One region of the Scytonema sp. PCC 10023 genome, then DNA from elsewhere that is predicted to be linked to it. Evidence: predicted binding sites of a transcription regulator. Region 1 holds the regulator's gene; each other region holds the start of a gene.
What was found. Region 1 encodes HrcA, which represses chaperone genes, less so after heat shock. Its sites were predicted from a motif close to TTAGCACTCNNGANTCNNGAGTGCTAA; they were not measured.
Positions count from the first base shown of each region.

Region 2: a site for HrcA is predicted at 5,739-5,765, ahead of groL (chaperonin GroEL). Genes of this name have one in related genera too.
Region 3: a site for HrcA is predicted at 5,915-5,941, ahead of groES (co-chaperone GroES). Genes of this name have one in related genera too.

Region 1 is NZ_CAWUDP010000099.1:27,791-35,615, reverse strand. It holds partial or broken gene ACM0OZ_RS38665 (hypothetical protein) at 1-334, shown strand, start outside; gene ACM0OZ_RS38660 (DUF3800 domain-containing protein) at 353-1,093, shown strand; gene ACM0OZ_RS38655 (hypothetical protein) at 1,436-2,119, opposite strand; gene ACM0OZ_RS38650 (DUF2834 domain-containing protein) at 2,124-2,804, opposite strand; gene hrcA (heat-inducible transcriptional repressor HrcA) at 2,906-3,997, opposite strand; gene ACM0OZ_RS38640 (rhodanese-like domain-containing protein) at 4,442-4,798, opposite strand; gene ACM0OZ_RS38635 (DUF3352 domain-containing protein) at 5,025-6,719, shown strand; gene cysE (serine O-acetyltransferase) at 6,938-7,732, shown strand.
Region 2 is NZ_CAWUDP010000031.1:68,493-76,317, reverse strand. It holds gene ACM0OZ_RS19775 (hypothetical protein) at 304-669, shown strand; gene ACM0OZ_RS19770 (iron uptake porin) at 976-2,586, shown strand; gene trxA (thioredoxin) at 2,876-3,193, opposite strand; gene fabG (3-oxoacyl-[acyl-carrier-protein] reductase) at 3,336-4,100, shown strand; gene ACM0OZ_RS19755 (MraY family glycosyltransferase) at 4,183-5,262, opposite strand; gene groL (chaperonin GroEL) at 5,799-7,463, shown strand; gene ACM0OZ_RS19745 (hypothetical protein) at 7,661-7,825, shown strand, end outside.
Region 3 is NZ_CAWUDP010000023.1:40,588-48,412, forward strand. It holds gene ACM0OZ_RS15895 (3-isopropylmalate dehydratase large subunit) at 1-1,024, opposite strand, end outside; gene ACM0OZ_RS15900 (hypothetical protein) at 1,201-2,532, shown strand; gene ACM0OZ_RS15905 (methyltransferase) at 2,694-2,918, opposite strand; gene ACM0OZ_RS15910 (methyltransferase) at 2,894-3,571, opposite strand; gene groL (chaperonin GroEL) at 3,858-5,498, opposite strand; gene groES (co-chaperone GroES) at 5,586-5,897, opposite strand; gene ACM0OZ_RS15925 (ferredoxin) at 6,144-6,527, shown strand; gene ACM0OZ_RS15930 (response regulator transcription factor) at 6,972-7,619, shown strand; gene ACM0OZ_RS15935 (NIL domain-containing protein) at 7,754-7,825, opposite strand, start outside.

The sequences.
Region 1 (7,825 bases):
GAGATTCTGGCGTGAGGCTCCTGCTGATCTAGCTGAAGGTGAGCGTAACATGGTTGCTGAAACTGGGCGACCACCAGAGTACGAAATTTTTATGGCGATCGCTGATAAAGTCGGTTGGGATTTACGAGGAAATCCTGTTTATGTAAGGACACCGGAAGGTGAAGAGGTGTTGCGAAAGACGACTCGCAATGTAACTTCCCGAAATGCCAAAGGTGAAGTCATAGAAATTACCAAAGAAGTTGAAGAACCCATGATTGATGATCAACTTCCGGCAGTAACCCAGTTATTTAAGAACTGGCTAGCACAGAAATCTCCGAGGTGGTTGTATGTGTAGTGCTGCCGCTCTCCCAAAATTGGTCAACCTGGAGCATCTAAATTTTTCATGGCTGGTGTTGCTCAAATTTCTGATCCAGAAAGAGTTACCTGGGAACTGAATGCACTCCGCTCAAGCTTGATGACTCATCCTCGCTTCAAGAATATTCCCTCTATGCAACCTGAAGCTAAAAAGACTGCGATTACCTTTCATGCAAAAGACGATCATCCCGAAATTCGGCAAAAGGTTTTTGAACTGATCCAGTCTTTCGACATCAAAGTTTTAGTGGCAATTCGGAGTAAAACTGATATGGCAGAATCAGCAAAAGCAGACTTTAAGAGTTTGGGCACAAAGCTTCAGCAGAATGCAATTTACGACGATCTCATAACACGCTTATTCAAAAATCTGCTCCATAAAGCAGACGTTATCCAAATTGCTATTGCTAGACGCGGTAAGGCAGTACGCGAAGAAGCACTAGAACAAGCCATCAATCAAGCTCAAAAAAACTTTGAGTCTCAATGGAAAATAAGTTCAAATAGCTCTATCATCATTGAGCCTACTTATCCATCTGAGGTTGCTGGTTTACAGATCATCGACTATTACCTGTGGGCTGTACAGCGATGCTATGAACGCGAAGATGACCAGTTTTTTCTGCCCCTTGCCAAGAAATATAGACTCATTATGGACTTGGACGATAAGCGCAACAAGCCTTATGGGGAGTGGTATGGCGATCGCAACCCATTATCTATTGAAAAGCTAAAAGGGGCTAGGTCTAAGTAGGATCACTACTCGGACACACGGCATGAAGCCGACGTTCGCCCCTGTAAATACTATTGTACATCATATAAATCCAACCATTCAAAATCCTTAATTATAGCGATTTCATCACTTCATGTGGTGGCAGATTTGAAGAGATTAATCGTTAGGGCTTATGGTTCGGAGCGATGCCCCGCAGACAAGCTCGCAACTACGCCTCCATTGAGCAGTTAGGGGCATAGCTCATTATTATATGGAATTTTTCTACATAGCACCCTCATTGAGGGGCAATATGCGGAAGCTTTCCGTATAGCGTCCCTCTCAAAAGGATTAGACTGAAATCGATATATCCTACAAACTGGCGTCCTATCGCACCCTACTGCTGCTAAAAGATGTTGGTGTTTGTTGAGCAACATTCTCCTGTATCGGCGGACGCAGGCAAAGATACACAAGTGGACCGAAAAGTGGGACAAGTGCTGTTACCCAAAACACTTGGGGATTATTCCAACGCCGTCGCGCCATATCATCACCAAGGACGGTTGGGAAGAGTAAGCAAAACAAGCAAAACGCCAAACTCATGCCATTAATAAAGCGATCGCTCTGAAACTGCTGCCAAAAGCCTACCCAATCCCCTAAAAAAGCATAAATCAGCAAACCAAGAGTGCTTAAACTCAGGGCAATACCAAAAAACCGAGAATCCAACAGCTGCAAAAAAGCATCCTTCCGTCCCGAAAATTGTTGATTCGGTTCTCTCAAAGCCAAATAAGGTATAAGACCAAGCGTACCTGAAGCAATGGACGCTATAGCAAAGGGATAGAAAGGAATCCACTGCATCCTGCCATCAAAGAACAAAACACCACTGTAAATCAGCAGCCAGATGCCAACAAGCGAGAATAAGGAGAGGATAACTGGATTTACATTTACCCAGTTCAAAGTGAAGATATTTTTGAGCAACTCAAGAGTTTCCTCTAAGTGCAGTGGAGGAGCCAAAAATAATAGATACGCTATAAATCCAACCCACAATAACCAAAGAGCAATTTTTCTATTCATAATCTTAATTTCCCGCTGGTTGTTGCTGATTCGATATAATCTCTCCACCCGCTTCTTTTAAAGGGAGACGCATACATAAATACATCAACGGACCAAATAGCGGTATTAATGAGATCAACCAGAACAACTGAGGATTATTCATATCCCGCCGCGCCATATCATCTCCTAACAAAGCTGGAAACAATAGGCAAAGCAAGCAAAAATCTAAGCTCATCACATGAATAAAGCGACTTGTTTGCCACTGGTGAACAAAATCTCCCCAATCTCCTTGCCCGACACCATAGGCGACTAAGATAGCCGTACCTACAGCCAAGCCAATGCCTGTTAGGCGAGAATCAAGAACAGCTAAAAAAGCATTCTTTCTACCAGGGAACTTTGGATTTGGTTCCCGCAAGGCTAAGTAAGGCAGTAGGGTAAACGCCCCAACTCCAAAAGAAGCTGAAGCAAACAGCCAAGCAGGAATTTTTTGCCCTCTACCATCAATAAATATGAGGCAGCTGTAGATGATAGGCCAGATGCCCATAATGTTGAAGAGTGCCACGACTAAGGGGTTAATCCCTTGCCAATGACCAGTGGAAAGATTTTTAATCAACTCGAATGTATCGGGCTGATTGGGAGGGGCAAAGAAAAAGGCATAGGCAATAAATCCTAGCCACAGCGCCCCAAAGGCAATTTTTCTGACCATGATTTAAGCTGGTTCTAACCAATGCTGAATTGTACTGCCACAAGTCGCGCTGTTTATATGCTTTTTATCGGTTTGAGAGCACCCAAACTGATAAATCCCTACTAGGGATTGAAATAACTGAAAGCTTCTGACAGATAATCAGCAGCAGCAGCCACCACTGCGATCGCACCTTCATAATCTAGGCGCGTTGGTCCCAAAACTCCCACGCTACCTACTGCTACGGAACCGCGGCGATAGGTGGAAGAAATCAACGAGCAAGTGCGTATAGGTTCTAGAGGGTTTTCTGAACCAATACGAACAGTAACTCGTGGTTTACCCACTTCCTCAGTCTCCGGCTGCTGTTCAAATATTAATCGCCACAGTTGGTCTTGTTCTTCTTCCAACAGGTGGATGAGCATTTGCACTTGCTGTAATTCCGAAAACTCTGGCTGGCGCAAAACCTCAGCAACACCGCGAACCATAATTTGTGTCGCAGATGGAGCGAGAGTGCGATGGGCGAACTCTGCAATCGATTTTTTCAATAATTCGCCATATATTTGAAACTCCCGGTCTAATTGGCTCCATTTCAGGCTGGCTAATTCAGTTATGCTTCGTCCCCGCAGGTGGCTATTTAAAAAGTTAGAGACAATCTGTAACTCGCGGTCGATGACCTCTGCATCTGGTTGTGTATCTTCCGAGGCTTGCGGTAAATCCATCAATGCTGAATGTGTCTCATATCCATCCGTTACCACAATCAGCATCACCCGTCCCGTTTCTATTTGCACCAGTTGTAAATGTCTCAACACTGCTGTCGCGGTTTGCGGCATGGTAATCAAGGTAATGCAACCACTGAGGGTTGCTAAAATATGCGCGGCTCCTTGCAGTAGAGCTTCCAAACTCCAATCTTCCCACTTAAGCCGCTTTTGCAGTGACAGTTCTACCTCTCGTGCTAAAGTTTCAGAAGGTGTAATGAGCTGGTCAACATAAATGCGGTAGCCAGAGTCAGAAGGTACGCGTCCAGCAGAAGTGTGAGGTTGGTACAGTAACCCAGCTTTTTCCAACACGCCCATGACATTGCGGATTGTTGCTGAACTCACACCAAGGTTGTACTCATCAACAAGAGTTTTAGAACCAACAGGTTCTGCTGTGGCTATATAATGACGTATCGTTGCGGAAAGTATATGCTGTTGACGATTTGTTAGGTGAACTTGCATAAGCTATTTTGCACTGAAGCCGAGTTTTAAGTAAAGTTTGAAAAAATTTATGGAGACGACTCCAAAAAAAATTAATAATAGTAAAGTCAAGATAGCAAACTGTTGCCTTCTACAGGAATAAGTAAAAAGAAGTAAGTTAAGAGTAAAGATTCAGTACTGCCCCAGAAAAAAGTTTCCTTAACTACAGCATAGCTCTGCTGCAAATGCTTTTGGATTTTAAGTAAAATAATAGCCCCCTACTTATGAATACTTCCATAAGCTTCTTGAAATCGCTGTATTTCAAGTTACTAATTTCCTGACAGCTAAACCATGCGGTTAGGTAGAGTGCAAATATTTGTCAATCAATACTTAAAGCTATCCTAGCTTGTGCTAAGGATAGCAAAGGCAAGTTGGAATCGTCAGTAGTCCCACCTGGCATCATGTCGAAGAAGTGCAAAACAGGAGCTAGTACTGGGGAATTGAAGGATCAACCAACGTTGAGTAGGCATCAATTCCGCCGGCAATGTTTTTCACATTTGTAAACCCTTGAACGATTAACCACTGACACATCTGAGCAGAACGAATGCCATGATGACACAGCACAAGCGTTTCAGCCTGAGGATTTAATCGGGTGTTGACTTGATCTGCCCAATCAGGAAACTGGCTCAAGGGAAGATTGACAAAGCCGTCAATGTGGGCTATTGCCAACTCATGTGGTTCGCGCACGTCTACTAGCTGAAGTGAATCTTTTGAAGATAAGCGTTGCGCTAGTTCCTCTACGCTAATTTGGGTGATAAATGGTTGTGAAGGTTTACCTGGCATGAAGTTTTAATAAAAATCCTATACTACTTATGTTGGCAGAAATCTTCGTTCTTTGGCATTGGTAGGTGTATCAACCACTTGATAGAGGTAGGAGATAACCTCATTTTTGATAAGTTTCTGCGGAAGTTTCAGTACTAAACTAATTTCTAGTAACAGAACTGCCTTCGATATTTCTAATGGTGGTTGATTATTTGTGTTTGCGCCCCTAGTAGTATGTGTAAAAATTATGACACAACGCTCATTCTTCAGAGTTCTAGCAGCGGGTACCATTATGCTGCTGTTGATTGGTATCACTGGTTGTAACGGGTTTTATGCCAAAACTCCGCTGACTCGCACCTCTACTGAACAGTCAAATGCTGCCATATTCGTGTCGAAACAAGCACCAGTGATGGTGTCAATGCTAGTGAATCCAGAACGCTTGCAGGCGTTTGAGGGTGATGGGGAACTCTCAAAATTAAAAACAAATTTACTGGCTAATACGGGTATAAATTACCAAGAGGATATTAAACCTTGGCTAGGAAACGAAATAACACTGGCTGTCACCACCTTAGACATTGACCGTGACTCTGACAACGGACAACAGCCAGGATATCTTATGGCGATCGCAACCACTCAATCGGAGAAAAGCCGCGAATTTGTCGAGGTGTTGTTTTCCAAACGGGCATTGGCTGGGGCAAATTTAGCGACTGAACAGTACGAAGGCGTGAAGCTGATCTATGACAATCAAATCCCTGCAACCGAAGCCACTCCTCTTGAGAAGGAAAAAGTCAAAAACCAAAATCCTCTTGCTGGTGCAGCTGTAGGCAATAGCTTTGTCTTGTTTGCCAACGATCCAAAAGTGCTGCGAGAGGCTATTAATAACGTACAGGCTGCGGAACTCAATTTGACCAGCTCCAGCAAATACCAACAAGTCACCAAACAACTGCCCAAAGAAGCACTGGCTGTTGCTTTCTTGAATCTCCCCACAGTGGCAAAATGGCAAGGGCTAAAACCGGAAGCTCAAGTTTATGACAACCAAATTATTTCTTTGGTATCAAACTCTAAAGGATTGCTAGCTGAAACTGCTTTCCTGGCAAAGGAAGAAACTTCACCTCCATCTGCACAACTCTCTAAACCTGTGGGTGCATTGGAGTATATCCCTGCTGCAGCAAGTTTGGCAGTTGCGGGAGCTAATTTGAACGGTTTGGGTGACAGTGATTTAGCCCAACTCTGGCAACAAGTGACAGCCGTCCTATCTGCTTCCCCACAAGATGTTATTTCTAGATTGCTACCACCTTTGGCAGATGTACAAAAACAATGGGGCATCAACTGGAAAGAGGATATTTTCAACTGGGTGCAAGGAGAATACGCCATAGGATTGTTACCTCGTCAAGAGCAAACAACTCCTGATTGGATATTTGTAGCGGAAAAATCTGACGCTACAGCAGCAGGAATTTCCCATTTGGATGAACTCGCCTCATCAAAAGGGCTTTCCCTGAATTCCTTCACCGTAGACGAACAAAAAATCTCCACTTGGACACAGTTAAGCGCTGCTGTGAATAAATTTGATCAAGTAAAAGAGCGAGAATCATTCGCAATCCAAGCAAAGGTTCTAGGGGCGCGTGCTGATCTGGGAAATTACGAGATTTTTGCATCCTCTGTTGAGGCAATTGATCAAGCTTTGACAGCTAAAAATAACTCCTTGATCAACAGTCGCAATTTCCAAGACAGCGTCGCTGCTATTCCTCAACCCAATCAAGGCTACGTGTATCTCGACTGGACAAAGAGTCAGGAGATTTTAGAGCGTCAACTACCAATTCTTAAGTTTGTGGAAGTCTTGGGTAAGCCGTTTTTTAAAGATTTGCGATCGCTCACAGTCAGTAGTTATGGGAGTGACACGGGATTGCTTAAAGGCGGCGTGTTTTTCCAATTCAATAGCTAGTTCAATTCCGAAATTGGCACAAACAAAGCTGTAGCTGTTCATGGTACAGGGAGTACAGAGGGTGCAGGGGAAGAAGTTTGCTCTTCTTCCCCTGCTTTCTTGTCATCCTGTCGATTGAAACCCAAAAGAAAAAAGCTTGGGATTTTGAACAATTATGCATGGACATAGGACGTTAATATAGAGTTTGACTAGATCGGCAAAACTAGGGTAATAGAAGCGTGCTATCTACACTCATTACTGACTTCCGCATCATCTTTGAACGCGATCCAGCTGCTCGTAACTGGTTGGAAGTATTGTTTTGCTACCCCGGTTTGCAAGCTCTACTTTTACACAGGCTAGCTCATTGGCTCTATTGCATTGGTATTCCCTTTATCCCCCGCCTAATTTCTCATATCGCTCGATTTTTGACTGGAATTGAAATCCATCCTGGTGCAGCCATTGGGCATGGTGTTTTTATTGACCACGGAATGGGTGTGGTGATTGGGGAAACGGCGATTGTCGGAGATTATAGCCTGATTTATCAAGGTGTCACCCTCGGCGGTACAGGTAAAGAATGCGGTAAGCGCCATCCTACCTTGGGTGAAAATGTTGTCGTTGGAGCTGGAGCCAAGGTGCTGGGCAATATCCAAATTTGTAACAATGTCCGTATTGGTGCTGGCTCAGTTGTATTGCGTGATGTGCCACCCGACTGTACTGTGGTTGGCGTTCCTGGTCGAATTATCTTTCGCGCTGGCGTTCGAGTCAACCCACTAGAACACGGAAGTTTACCAGATGCTGAAGCCCAAGTGATACGTGCTTTAGTAGATCGGCTTGAGGAACTTGAACAACAAATTCAACAGTTGCAACAAACACAGGAAAAAATTTCATTTTCTTTTCTTAACCCAGCATTTCAAACACCTAGCGTTCCAAATTCCCATATATTAACTGATGAGGCATCTTTGGCAGAAAAGCACACGAGTTGCCGGTTGGAAAATAAGGTAATAGAGGAGTTTTTGGACGGCTCTGGAATTTAACGAGCAAGCGAGTTCTATAATGTTAGCTTAATTGTCCATAAGAAAACTTATTTGTAGTAAGGACTTCAGTCCTTGCTTTGTCGGTAAAGAGGA
Region 2 (7,825 bases), on a different contig from region 1:
CAATCGCCTAATTCATACCTTGATTCAGCAACGCTATCTTCACAGTACTTTTTTTCCACATTGTTAACAGGTAAATATCAAATTTAACTTTCTAGATTCACACCAAAGATGAACGCAAATAATAACCTAGAATCGTCTGTTTCACAGCTCCAAGAAAAACAGCCCAGCATACGCGAAAGATTCTTCAATAAGCTAAAGACCGAACATCCAAATCTGCACGCTTTATATGTCACAAGTAATGTAATACTCATCTGGAGTGGCTTCATCCTCATCTTTGACTCATGGGCTCAAGGAACAAATTTGATGGCAGAACCAACCCCAGAGATTGCTATACAAGTGCCTATTCGTCACTTTTGCTTATTATTGCTGGGTCTAGCAATGCTCTTGCTGGATGACTTATCCTTGTATGATCTAGTAATGATGAGGAAAACTCATTCAGAAAAAAATCTTGAGGAGATGGATCTCAGGGAAAAGTTTTTCCACAACTTCAAAATCCAGTATCCCAACCTGGCAACTATTTATACCTTGATGGGGGTCATAATTACTTGGACTGGATTATGGGGTTTGACTTGGGATATCCCTGTTCAACCATTATGGCGATCGCTACTGACAATTCTTGTTGGCTTCCTTCTGCTCTACCTTGACGATTTCAGATTGGACGAAATCTAGAGCCAATTTATACTTTTTCTGAAGGTTAGCTAGGGTTGACCAAGAAAGAACGATAGATACAGAACTCAGGAATCAGAATATTAAACGCGTTTTTGGGTAAGAATTAAGAGTTCTGGTTCTGAGTATTGGTCTGGTGTCCCCGGATTTATCCGTGGAGATAAAGAAAGTTTTTTCCTTTCTTAAATCCCCCGGATTCCATCCGTGGGCATATTCTGATTACTGCATTCTGTGTTCTGTGTTCTTCTTAAGTAAACTTTGCGCCAACTTAATCAGCAACGCCGACTATTTCATCGCCCGATCTTGTTCATGAGAAAGATTTTCCAAAGCTTCACGAGTGCAATTACCTTCTCCTACCTACTTTTTTCCAATAATCCCGGACTAGCCCAGACTGCTCCAACCAATATCATTGCCCCTGAAGAGATAGCAGAAACCATCTCCCAAGCACAGGCTGACTCGACTAACTTAGTTGGTCAAGTGACCTCAGTGAGCCAACTAGCAGATGTGCAGCCTACAGACTGGGCTTTCGGCGCACTCCAGTCTCTAATTGAGCGCTATGGGGTGATAGCAGGTTACCCCAATGGCACATTCCGGGGTAACCGAGCAATGACGCGCTATGAATTTGCCGCCGGTTTAAATGCTGCCCTTGAGCGGATCAATGAACTCATCAGAACGGGAAAGGAGGATTTAGTTTCTCGTGATGACTTGGCGACGTTGCAACAACTTCAACAAGAGTTTGCCGCCGAGTTAGCAATGTTGCGGGGACGGGTAGACGTTTTGGAAGCCAAGACGGCAGAAATAGAGGCAAATCAGTTCTCCACAACCACCAAGCTAACTGGTCAAGTTATCATGACAGTGAATGCCGGAGGATTTGATGGGGAACGCATCATCAGCCCTACAGGTGAAGAGATTACTCGTTCTGACCCGAATCCTACGGTGGCTTACCGAGCTCTGGTAGAGTTGAATACCAGCTTCGTTGGTACAGACCTGTTGAAAATTGTTTTCGACACAGGTAGCGATGCCGGTGAAGACAATCCCGCAGGATTTCTAGAGCCGTCTTTCGGTAGTGTCCAAGACTTCTCGGTTTCACCACCCGTTGACAACCAATTCATACTGGATCTGCTGTACTACACCTTTGAGCCGTTTAAGAACTTCACAGTGTCTGTTGGACCTAATATTCGCACTATCAGCTATTTTGACCGTAACAGCTACGCTTACTTAAGCTTTCAAGACTTTAGCACTCAGGCATTTATCAACAACTACATTCTCGCCCCTCTCAATGGTCCAGCGGCAGGTGCAGCAATTGACTGGAAGCCTGGCTCAGGACCGTTTTCAGTGCGGGCTTTGTATGCAGCATCAGATGCAGCCAACCCAGGCGATGAGGGATTTATCCCTGGTGTAGCGTTGTTTGTTCCCTTGCTGTATCCTGATGGAGGTGGCGACCAAGGTTTGTTTGGCGACACGTATCAGGGTACAGTTGAACTGGAATATGCGCCCTCGAAAGCTTTTGCCCTGCGCCTCCAGTACAGCGGCGGCGAATTATTTGACAACCGCTATGACGTATTCGGAGTAAATTTCGAGTTAGCTCTTTCACCGAAATTTGCTATTTTTGGTCGTTATGGCTACGGTAGCTACAATAACACTGCCTTTGGCGACATCAAACCCAACTACTGGATGGCGGGAGTGGCGTTTCCAGACTTGTTTACCCGAGGTGCTTTAGCTGGTATTGCCGCAGGTCAACCCTTTATTGTTAGTGAGATTGGGAATGCCACTCAAACCAACTTTGAAGCATTCTACAACTTTCCTGTCAGTAACAACATCCAAGTCACGCCTTTGATTCAGGTTATTACCAATGCTTCCAACCAAGAGGCAAATGGTACGATTGTCACTGGCACGTTGCGAACAGTTTTTTCTTTTTAAAGATGATATTTCTGAAGGATGATAAATCTCTTCATTCTTTTCTTTTCTCGATTTAGAAGGATATACAACTTCAGATGACTGGTAGAGACGTTATGTGTAGCGTCTCTACCTTGAAAGCCAATTGAAGAAGAATTCAGAATTCAGAAGTCAGAATCAATTCGATGGGGATTGAGACCCCAACCAATTGTAGACACCGTGTAGACGGTGGGGATTTAAACCCCTTTACTCATCCGCCAGTCGCACAGAAGTTCATTCTGACTTCTGGCTCCTGACTTCTGAGTTCTTTTTGTTAAATTAATGTTGTCAAATGTTGCACTAACTGTGGTGCTTGCACCACACCCTCAATTCGCTCCACTGGCTGACCCTGCTTAAATAGTACCAGCGTTGGTAGAGCATAAATTTCATACTGAGATGCTAATTGTGGGTACTTCTCAGTATCAATTTTGACAACTCGTATGCGTCCTTGAAGTTGAGCGTTGACTTGGTCTAAAATTGGACTCATCATGTGACAAGGTCCACACCAGTCAGCGTAAAAATCCACCAATACAGGTACATCAGAACCAGACAGCATCTCTTCAAAGCTGTTGAATTGTTTTTTCGTACTCATGTGATACGCACCAGTTTTGTATTGTTTGTTTTCAATAGTAGTTCCCAAGAGCATTTATCTGTGTCATCTCCTAGATTGTTTTTATTGTTGGCGCACAATCACCCTATGATCATTAGCGCAATGACACTAAAGAGGAATATTCATGGAACTATTGCCAGAAGATTTGCAGAGTTTGCGCGGACAGGTTGCTATTGTCACGGGTGCTTCAAGGGGAATTGGGCGAGCGATCGCACTAGAATTAGCCAAACTGGGAGCAAACGTAGTTGTCAATTATGCCAGTTCTAGCAATGCAGCCGAAGAGCTCGTCGATACAATTACAAAAGCCGGAGGAAGTGCTATTGCACTGCAAGCTGACGTTTCTCAAGCCGATCAGGTAGAAGCGCTAGTTAACACGGTGATGGAAAAGTTGAATCGCGTGGATATCTTGGTCAACAATGCAGGTATAACTCGCGACACGCTTCTTTTACGAATGAAACCAGAAGACTGGCAAGCCGTGATTGACCTCAATCTCACTGGTGTGTTTTTATGCACTCGTGCTGCTAGTAAAATCATGCTCAAGCAACGTTCGGGACGGATTATCAACATTACCTCCGTTGCTGGACAAATGGGCAACCCCGGACAAGCCAATTACAGTGCCGCTAAAGCAGGTGTCATTGGGTTCACCAAAACCATTGCCAAAGAATTTGCCTCTCGTGGCATCACCGTTAACGCCGTCGCTCCTGGTTTCATCGCCACTGACATGACAAGCAATACCAAAGCTGAAGAGATTCTTAAGTATATCCCTCTTGGTCGCTACGGTCAACCAGAAGAAGTCGCTGGGATGGTGCGCTTCCTCGCCGCTGACCCCGCTGCTGCTTACATCACCGGACAAGTGTTTAACGTTGATGGCGGAATGGTCATGGCGTAGCCGAAGAGTACGGGGAGTAGGGGAAGTAGTGGAAGAAAATACTTCCTCATCCCCCTCATCCTCCTCATCCTCCTCATCCTCCTCAGGCTGCTCGTATCCTTTGCAAAACAATGAAGCCCAAAAAGCAGATGATCCCTATGGTAGTGATAAGCATCTGTATCAAGGTCATGTTTTGTAGTCTCATCGCCAGCAAGTTACAAATCAAGGTAATTGACCAAAGAGTCAGCGCGGCGTGGCGTTGAGAGAAGCCCCAAGCTAGTAAGCGGTGGTGCAGGTGGTCTTTCCCAGGGGTGCTGAGAGGATTTTTGCCCGCCATAAGCCGCCGAACAAACACTTGAGTCGTGTCGAGTACTGGTAACAGCAAAAACAGAACCGGTGCTACTAAAGAGACAGCGGTGGGTGCTTGGAGGTTACCTAAAATACTCGTAGCAGCTAGCACATAACCGAAAAAGTAGGCTCCGGCATCACCCATAATGATGCGCGAAGGGTGGAAGTTGTGGCGCAAGAAGCCCAACGCCGCACCAGCCAAAGCTGCTAGAACTAACGTTGCTGCCGCACGATTAGGAACTTGAGCGGAAACAGCTAACAAGCTCATGGCGGTGATAAAGCTGACTCCTCCCGCCAAACCATCCATACCATCCATTAAGTTGACAGCATTAGTAATTCCTACTACCCACAGTACTGTTAGTAATACTGATAATGTAGAGTCAATGGGAGTACCAAAAGAAACTTCAATAGTGATACGATTAGCAACCAGCAACAGAGCCGTGAGAACCTGAATTAACAATCGAACCAGAGGGGGTAAACCAAATTGGTCGTCGATAAAGCCCACAAGAACAAGTATCGAACCCCCTAGAAGAATCGTCTGTACTTCAGCCAGTACCCTTTCGAGTTCGATAGGTCGTAAGAGACTAGCTAGTACCACTGCGGCAATCACTCCTGCATAAATAGCCAGACCCCCTGCATTAGGCAAAGGTTCTCGGTTGAGACGTCGCGCGTTAGGTTGGTCAGCCCAACCAACACGCAAGGCAAATTTGCGGACTGCCGGAATCAAACGCCAAGTTACACTACAAGCTAAAAGGAACGTAAATACTACTGCCAACCAGCCGGAACCGCTAGGGTCAGCAATACCAAGGGACCGAAGGGAGCTGTATATGTTCATCTCCCGATTTAACTATGATTGCCAATGTGCATAAGCATCAACTGTATATTAATCATTTTTTTCCTAACTATTTGTAACCTTATAAAAAGTTGCTTCTAATATAGAGTCATTCCGGAGGAAAGAATATCGAGGGTAGGGGGAAAGGCAGCCTTCATCCTGTCAACAATCACGCTCAAACACCCAATTTACCGTCGTTTTAGACCCCCCAACCCCCGAACCCTTGAGGGCTAAAATTTTATTTTCCCTGAAAACCGGGGGAATTAAGGAGAGCGAAAAATGCTCAAATGCTTGTGAGTAATGCCTTTTGGCTTAAGTTGACACCAATGGGCAGCCTTGCGCCGTTAGGGGAATAGGGTATAGGGTAAAGAAATTATTTTTTTATTTTGTACTTGGAATTTTGAATTGTCACCCGCCCTACACCCCAAACCCTAAAATCATTTCTTAGAATCCAAGTTGGTATGAATAAGTTGAAGTCATTAGCACTCAGCGGTCAAGAGTGCTAAATTGTCTATTGGAAGCGCTAGAGAACACCAAACATGGCAAAAATTGTTTCATTTAATGAAGATTCGCGCCGGGCGTTAGAACGAGGCATTAATGCTCTTGCTGATGCCGTGAAAATTACCTTAGGACCAAAAGGTCGCAATGTTCTGTTAGAGAAAAAATTTGGTGCACCCCAAATTGTCAACGATGGTATCACCGTTGCCAAAGAAATTGAACTCGAAGACCCTTTAGAAAACACTGGCGCAAAACTCGTCCAGGAAGTGGCGTCGAAAACCAAAGATGTGGCTGGAGATGGCACCACCACTGCGACTGTGTTGGCGCAGGCGTTGATCAAAGAAGGTTTGAAGAATGTCGCCGCAGGTAGCAACCCGATTGCCCTGAAGCGGGGAATCGACAAAACCGTCGAGGCGTTGGTGCAGGAAATTGCAGCAGTGGCAAAGCCAGTAGAAGGTGCGGCGATCGCCCAAGTTGCCACAGTCAGCGCGGGTAACGACGAAGAAGTCGGCAGAATGCTGGCTGAGGCGATGGACAAAGTCACCAAAGACGGTGTAATCACCGTTGAAGAATCCAAGTCTCTGACAACGGATTTAGAAGTTGTTGAGGGGATGCAGATAGACAGGGGTTACATCTCCCCCTACTTCATCACCAACAACGATCGCTTGACTGTAGAATTTGAAAATGCCCGCATTCTGATTACCGATAAGAAAATCAGCAACATCCAAGATTTAATTCCAGTTTTGGAAAAAGTCGCCCGTTCCGGTCAACCTTTGCTGGTTATCGCCGAAGATGTGGAAGGGGAAGCTTTGGCAACTTTGGTTGTGAACAAAGCGCGGGGAGTGCTGAATGTCGCCGCCATTAAAGCCCCTGGGTTTGGCGATCGCCGCAAAGCATTGTTGCAAGACATTGCCATTCTCACCAACGGACAGCTGATTTCCGAAGAAATTGGTTTAAGCTTAGATACCGCTTCTTTGGAAACCCTGGGAACTGCCCGGAAAATCACGATTGACAAAGAAAACACCACCATCGTCGCTGCTGGTGACTCCACAAAAGCAGACGTGGAAAAGCGAATTGGTCAAATTCGCAGACAACTCGAAGAAAGCGATTCAGAATACGATAGAGAAAAACTGCAAGAACGCATCGCCAAGCTGGCTGGTGGAGTTGCGGTGATTAAAGTGGGTGCGGCAACAGAAACCGAACTCAAAGACCGCAAACTGCGGATTGAAGACGCCCTCAACGCTACCAAAGCGGCTGTGGAAGAAGGTATCGTTCCTGGTGGTGGAACAACCTTGATTCACTTGTCCAAAAAGGTGCAAGAGGTGAAAAACAGTCTTAACGCCGAAGAACAGATTGGCGCTGATATTGTAGCGCGATCGCTCGAAGCCCCATTGCGTCAAATCGCAGACAATGCTGGTGCTGAAGGTTCTGTGATTGTCGCCAGAGTGCGAGAGAGTGATTTCAACGTTGGCTACAACGCTGCTACTGGCGAATTTGAGGACTTGATTGCTGCTGGAATCATCGACCCCGCAAAAGTCGTGCGTTCAGCTTTGCAAAACGCTGCTTCTATTGCTGGAATGGTTTTAACCACCGAAGCGATCGTCGTTGAAAAACCAGAGAAGAAACCTGCTGGCGGTGCGCCTGACATGGGCGGCATGGGCGGCATGGGTGGCATGGGTGGCATGGGCGGCATGGGCATGATGTAGTCCCGGTTTGCCATTGTTTGCCATTTTGTAGTCCAGTAGGGTGGCAGTAGCCACCCTACTTTACAGTTCTTGTGGGGTGGACATCTTGTCCGCCCTGTATTTATAGCAGCAGTTCTCAATTAAGTGCAATACAAGTTTTTAATGCTCGTCAATAATAAGTCTTGAATTTACTAAATTATCAGAGGTAGGTAGTAAGGATGAATGCAGAACAAGAATTATTAACAAAATGGCGTTCCCTTCCACAAGACAAGCAAGAGGAAGTTTTAGATTTTGTCGAATTTCTTTACGTTAAAAACTCTGTTAATAAAGCCTCGTTGGGAGAACGTTTACGGCAGATTCGCTCTAGAATTGTTGCTGATGGT
Region 3 (7,825 bases), on a different contig from region 1:
TAGCAGGGACTATGTAGGTGGGAACCTTCACCTTGCGACCTTTAAGAACTTGTGCCGCATGGAAAAAGTCCTCTGTTTTGCCGCCCGTGCAGGAACCAATATAAACTCTGTTAATCTTGACATCGCTGCATTCGCGTGCCAAAGCGCGGTTATCAGGGGAATGGGGTTTGGCAACGACTGGTTCTAGTTTGGAGACATCATAGCGATGCTGACTGTAGAATTTGGCATCGGAGTCTGTGTATACTGGCTCAAAAGGTTTGTTGGTACGTCCCCTTAAATATTCAAATGTGGTTTCATCGGGAGCAATGGTACCATTTTTGCCGCCAGCTTCAATGACCATGTTGCACAAGGTCATCCGTTCTTCCATCGTCATTTGTTCAACGGCTTCCCCTGCAAATTCCATTGTCCGATAGGTTGCCCCAGCGACGCTAATATCGCCGATAATTTGTAAAATTAGGTCTTTCGCTAACAGGTAAGGAGGCATTTCGCCATCCAATACAAAGCGCATGGTGGCGGGAACTTTGATTAACAGTTTGCCAGTCCCCATGATGAAGCCGGCGTCTGTGTTGCCGATACCTGTGGCAAATTGACCAAAAGCACCAGCGTTACAAGTGTGGGAGTCAGTACCAAATAAGACTTCGCCTGGGCGGGTGTGACCTTCTTGGGCTAGGGCGACATGGCAAACGCCTTTGTAGTCTGGGTTTGCCTTAAAGTTGGCGCGGTCTGTAATATCGTAAAAGTATTTTATACTTTGTTCTTTAGCAAAATCACGTAAAATATCAACGTTGCGGTTAGCTCGTTCGTCGGCGGTGAAAATATAATGGTCGGGAATTAACACGATTTTTTCGGGGTCCCAGACTTTGGCATCAGCACCAAACTCGCGTTTGAAAACGCCGATGGTTCCCGGTCCACAAACATCGTGTGTCATTAAAACATCAACATTTACCCAGATGTTTTCCCCCGGTTCGACGACTGACCGACCGGAGGCTTTCGCCAAAATTTTTTCTACAAGGGTCATGCCCATAGCGATCGCGTTCTTGTGAAAGGGTACAAATTATATGCTACATGCCTGGTTGTCTGTCAACCAAACATTCATCAGGAAATAACGGATAAGCATCTCCACATATCCTGCAATAGCCAGATGCCAAAATTCTCTCGAAACCTCTAACCTATCAACTGTCGAATCCGAGAAATTAACTTGTGGATGCAATTTTAGAGCGATCGCACCAACTCAAACAAGACCTTACTGATTTTGTCTTTGATGCTGAAGATGAACTCGCACAAGCACTGGAAACCTATGCTGCTGTCAAGTCCCGGCGTGGAAGCGGTGATAATTTTCAACAAGAACTGATAATTGACTCATTTATTACAGAAGGGCGAGTTGGTGACGACTCACCGTTGGATTTGTTTATTCAAAGCCACCAAGATTTGTCGGAGAGCGATCGCAAACTGATCAAAAGTTGGCATCGCACTTTTATTGGCTTATTTGCTATTACAAAAATCTTACCCGATGGCTTTGAACTTAGGAACTGGCTGACAGATAAACACTACACTGTCAAGTTCAACAATGCGCAAAAACTACAGGAAATGTCTCGGTTGAAAGAGGGAGAAATTTTACTGACTCGCATTTCTCCTGTGACTGATAGCTACTGGACGTTCTCTGGTCCTTACACGCAGATGGGTAAATTGGGCAAACCAAAACTCGCAGTAGCCATTGGTAATTTTAAAGAGAATTATAAAGAACATCTTTATGGAGATGCACCAGAGTTACTAGAGGAAGCTTGGCAGTCTGTAGAAGTTTATCATCAACAGTTTTTAGACTTTTTTGGTGCTGATGAAGTCACAATGCCGGGATACCAACTCAACAAAAAAAATGGAGAATTCCAAGAAATATTAACGAAAAAGCGCTTGGAAGAAGCAGGCGTTGATCCATCAAAATCTCTGGAAGAAGTAGCACAAGAAGCAGGCATTGGAGAAGAAGAAATCAAAGCAGTTGCAGAAGAATTTGGTACCGACTCTCAAGCCGTTTCGCAAATGTTTAACAACAAAAACGGTACCAGCAAAATGGTAACGCCAAAAGTTGAATTGCCTGCTGATCTCAAAAAAGCAGAACAGGTGACAGCTATATCCCATCCCCGTTGGGGGCAAATATTTCTTCCAACCTATACTAAGGTAAAAGCAATTTTAGAAGCAGAAGATTGGCAAAGTGTAGAAGGTGCTGAAAAACTGATTCGTTTCTATTTACAAGACAAAAGTATTAATGCCTTCATTTGGCATCGGTTAGCTGAACAATATCCAACACAATTAGAAAAAGTGCTGCAAACATTTCTTCAACGTCCAGAATTTCAGCTTCAAACTGACTTAGATACTCTATTGCAAGAATACAACAAACCTATAGAGCCAGAGTTACCAGAAATTGCCAGCGTCCCAATACATCTAAACAATTTATTTCAAGAAGCTGTGGTAGAAGTCCACAAATCTAAGCCTAAAGAGAAAAGTCAAAAACAGTCAGCCAAAGGCTTTCAAAAATAGACTTCTTGCACTTCCGAACTTTTTCTTAGTGTTTTTCTTTGCGACTTTGCGGCTTTGCGCGCAACAAAATAATATTTATGCAAGAGGTCTAATGAAAGTTTGAAGATATAAACAGGGGAAGTTGTACTTAACGCAGTACACTTCCCTGTATCCAAAAATCTTTACACTGGCACACCTTCTATCACACTCATAGGCGACTGAGTAGGAACAATTCTAATGAGCTGAAATCCTGCCTTTTCCATTAGGGTGCGATACTCTTGTTCCGTGCGTTCGCACCCACCCGGACATAATACCAACATATGTAGGTCACTCAACTTGCCAAAAAAAGGCTGATTACCGGGTGGAATGACTTGCTCTACAATCAATAGCTTGCCGTGTTCTGGCATTGCTTCGTGACAACGCTTAAGAATGGCGATTGCGCTCCGCGCACTGCCCCTTGGGCAATCGCCCTTTCATCATCCCAATCATGAATAATATGCTTGAGGATATAAGCATCCCCCCCAGCTGGCACAGATTCAAAGAAGCTACCTCCCGCCAGTTCACACCGATCAGACACTCCTGCTTCTTCAATTAATGACGTTGCGCCTGCAATCACCGAGGGTAGATCAAATAAAATTCCCTTCATTTTAGGGTGACCTTTGAGGATGTCGGTCAGTAATTTGCCATGTCCCCCAGCAACATCTACCAAGGTTTGGATATTAGAAAAGTCATAATCTGAAACTACGCTTGCGTTTTCCAGCACCGAAGAACTGGTCATTGCTTGGTTCAAAATCTTTGCGGCTTCAGGATTTTGAGCACAGTACTCGAAAAGATTCATACCATACAAACGCTCAAACGCACTCTCCCCAGTCTGCAAACTGTACATCAGGTCTCCCCAGCTTCGATACTGCTCCTCGCCATTCATAATTGCTATCGCTTTTAGGGAATCTGGGACATCACTTTGCAGGTAATTCGCCAGCGGTGTGAGAGTGAAATAACCGGGATCTGTTTCTGCAAAGACTCCCACACTCGCAAGTGCCCGTGGAAAAAACCTGCACAAAACGCGCAACCCTTTTACGGTTACTCGTTCTACGCTCCACGATTACTCGTGAAGTGCCCCAAATCGAGCGGTTTCTTAGAAAAAATTGTCAAGCTTTCACGAAAAATGCCGCTCGATTTGTTGTCGGGTTGGCACTTTCGGTGTAGATTAATGCGTCCCCACAAAATTTGTATTGTACTCAAGTAAGAACCGCTATAAAAAGTTCGTTTCAAACAAAAAAACAGCCGCCTCCACAAAGGAAGCAGCTGTTTTATCAAAGGTGGGCAAAACCCACCCAACAAGAATCTTAGTAATCGAAGTCGCCGCCGCCCATACCAGCGCCAGCACCAGCAGGAGCGTTATCCTTTGGCTCAGGCTTGTCAACCACGATGCACTCGGTGGTCAAGACCATACCAGCGATAGATGCAGCGTTTTGCAGAGCAGAACGTGTCACTTTAGCTGGGTCAACAATACCAGCCTCGAACAGATCAACGAACTCGTTCTTGGCAGCATCGTAGCCAATGTTGAATTCTTTTTCCTTGACGCGCTCAGCAATGACAGCGCCATTCTGACCAGCGTTTTCAGCAATTCTCTTGAGAGGAGCAGCCAAGGCGCGAGAGACAATCAATGCACCAGTCAACTCTTCACCCTTGAGGTTGCTGTTTGCCCATTCTTCAAGCGAAGGAGCGAGGTGAGCCAGTGTTGTACCACCGCCAGGAACGATACCTTCTTCCACAGCAGCTTTGGTTGCGTTGATGGCGTCTTCCAAGCGCAGCTTCTTGTCTTTCATTTCGGTTTCGGTAGCCGCGCCTACTTTAACGACAGCCACACCACCAGCTAGCTTAGCCAGACGCTCTTGCAGCTTCTCTTTGTCGTAGGAAGATTCAGTTTCTTCCATTTGACGACGAATTTGCTCAACACGAGCCTTGACAGCAGCATCGTTACCTTCAGCAACAATGGTGGTGTTATCTTTGGTGATCGTGATGCGGCGAGCCTTACCCAGCGCATCCAGCTTGGTGCTTTCCAGCTTCAAGCCAGCATCTTCGGTGATCACTTGACCACCAGTGAGGATAGCGATGTCTTCTAGCATTGCTTTGCGGCGATCGCCAAAGCCAGGAGCCTTCACAGCAGCCACGTTCAGCACACCGCGTAGGCGGTTGACAACCAAGGTTGCCAAAGCTTCTTTCTCGATATCTTCGGCGATAATCACCAAAGGACGACCAGCGCGAGCAACTTGCTCAAGGACAGGTACGAGGTCTTGTACCAGAGCGATTTTCTTATCGGTTAGCAGGATGAAAGGTTCATCGAAAATTGCTTCCATCCGCTCGGGATCAGTTGCAAAATAGGGAGAGATATAGCCTTTGTCAAAGCGCATCCCTTCGGTGATTTCCAATTCAGTGGTCATGGACTTCCCTTCTTCCAAGGAAATCACGCCTTCTTTGCCCACCTTGTCCATTGCTTCGGCAATCATCTGACCGACTTCTTCGTCGTTACCAGCAGAGATTGAACCAACTTGTGCGATCGCTTTGGAATCTTCTACAGGACGAGCGTGTTCTTTGATTTTTTCAACTAAGAAGTTGGTACCCTTATCAATACCACGCTTCAGCAAAATCGCATTCGCACCTGCTGCAACGTTCCGCAAGCCTTCTTTTACCACTGCATGAGCCAAAACGGTCGCAGTTGTGGTGCCATCACCAGCAGCATCGTTAGTTTTGGAAGCCGCTTGACGGATTAGAGCAACGCCAGTGTTTTCGACGTGGTCTTCCAATTCAATTTCTTTAGCAATGGTCACACCGTCATTAACGATTTGTGGTGCGCCAAACTTTTTCTCTAGCACTACGTTCCGACCTTTGGGACCGAGGGTTACAGCAACAGCCTCAGCCAGAATGTCCATGCCTTTTTCGAGGGCACGACGTGCGTTTTCGTTGTAGATAATGCGCTTTGCCATAATTGTCAAAGAATTTTGAAAAGAACAGTACGAATTTGTAAGTTGTCCTTTGCCCTTTGCCAATAATTCATGACAAAGGACTCATGACTATGAAACGATTGCTAGAATGTCTTTTTCTGAGAGCAGGACGTATTCGTCGGTTCCAAGTTTGATGTCGGTACCAGCGTACTTGGAGTAAAGAACTTTTTCTCCCACTTTGACATCCAGTGGCTGACGACTACCGTCATCTTTGAACTTGCCATCACCCACAGCGACAACCTCGCCCACTTGGGGCTTTTCTTTTGCGTTGTCGGGCAAATACAGACCACCTGCGGTCTTTTCTTCAGCGGCGCTTACTTTGACAAAGACGCGATCGCCCAGAGGTTTAACTGTAGAAACGCTTAGAGATACAGCTGCCATACCAATTTCTCACCTTGTTAGCACTCTCGACTCCTGAGTGCTAATTTACCGAAACCCAGCATGCAATGGCAACATTTTCTTTTGTACGGGTTCCCGAACTTTGCTCGTGCTATCCTACTCAAGTATAAATACTCAACTTTTCCTAGCTTTCAGGTTTTATTCAGTAATGGACGAATATTGATATATGGGCAACTTTGTTTGCAAAGCTGGGATATTGATATAGAACAGTAATCAGGGAGCCGCGAATTGAGTAACACTACAGTGATCCAGTCCTGCCTTCAGCTACCACAGACCACGACATCACCAGCGAAGAAAGCCCTAAGTATTTCTCTAGAAACTTTAGGACTGTCAAAAATTCAAACGGACATTTTCATCTGTGCTGTCCAGACAGTTTCTAAATGCTTCTCAAAACAAATTCGTTTGCCATTTTGGAAATACTTGAAAAAGCGCCTCAAACAGCTCAATCTTCGCCTACCACAAGATAGCAATTCTAGTTGCCTCTTTAGAAATAAAGCCAACTGCTTGCAAGTTTGTTGTTCTAGACTGATAATAGAGGATTCTCCGGATGCTGTGCGGTATCGCCCAACAATCCTGGAAGTAATTGTCGGATTATACGAGAACACTTATTAGGCAACAATGTGGTAGAAGAATATGCATTTTTAACCCATCCTTTGCCAGAAAGTTCCCAAGTTTGTCGTAAAAAGCTCAATCAAGCTTAACATCCAACAAGGATATGGCACAGTAGTAAACAAATGAAAGTGCGGGTTAATTGTAATTTGGGAGCATTTTGAGACCAACAGTTACTTGTTAACCTGAATAATTATTATTTTATCAGTGTTTTTTAACCCGCAACCTTCAAAGCGATATATAATAACGCATTATGAATACTACTGCTCTACGTATCCTTACTGGAATTTTGCCGTTGGTACAGAATTTCTTGAAAGTGACATCCACTTTTAGGAGTTTATGCAGCAAGGGCAAGTTAAGTGAGAAAAAGCACGACACCTCCTTAATCCACCAGAGAGGATGACTATTCAAGACCTTGATGGATCAAGCGCGATAAGTGCCACTGCTATGAAAGAACCCAGCATGAAAGATCACAAACGACTTCTACTTATTGATGATGACCCTAACCTCATCTTGCTGGTGAAGGATTATTTGGAATTCCGGGGTTATAATGTCGTCACCGCCGAAAATGGTCGAGAAGCACTGGAAGTTTTAGAGCAGGATATTCCAGACATGATCATTTGCGATGTGATGATGCCGGAAATGGACGGGTATACTTTTGTAGAACAAGTCCGGCAAACCGAACGCACCAGCTGGATTCCCGTTCTATTCCTTTCAGCTAAGGGACAAAGCGCAGACCGAGTTAAAGGTCTGAATAAAGGTGCTGATGTGTATATGGTTAAGCCTTTTGAGCCAGAAGAATTGGTAGCACAAGTAGAATCTTCTCTGAAGCAGACCATTCGCTGGAAAGAACATCAAGCAAAAGGAGGAGAAAACGGTTCCCGCATCCAAGTTCCCTTCGATGTGCAGTTAACCCCAACAGAACTCAAAGTCGTGCAATTTGTGGCTCGGGGCTTAGCTAATCGCGAAATAGCTGAAGAATTAAATGTCAGCCAACGCACCGTAGAAAGCCATGTGTCCAATATGTTGGGCAAAACCAATCTCCACAATCGCACTGAACTAGCACGGTGGGCAATTGAAAATCAAATGGCATAAGTACAGGTAAATGAGGAGCCACTGCGCCCTTGGGGCTGCCCCCCCAAGAAGCGTGCAAGTGGGGTGCGACTGCTGTTGCCGAGTGCTGAGTAGCTGGCTAACTCAGCACTCGTTACTTATTTGTCAAGACTTATTTACCAACCGTCTTCTCCAGTAATGAATCGATGCGAAATTTCTAAATTCAGTTCATTCAGGTAGGTTAAGGC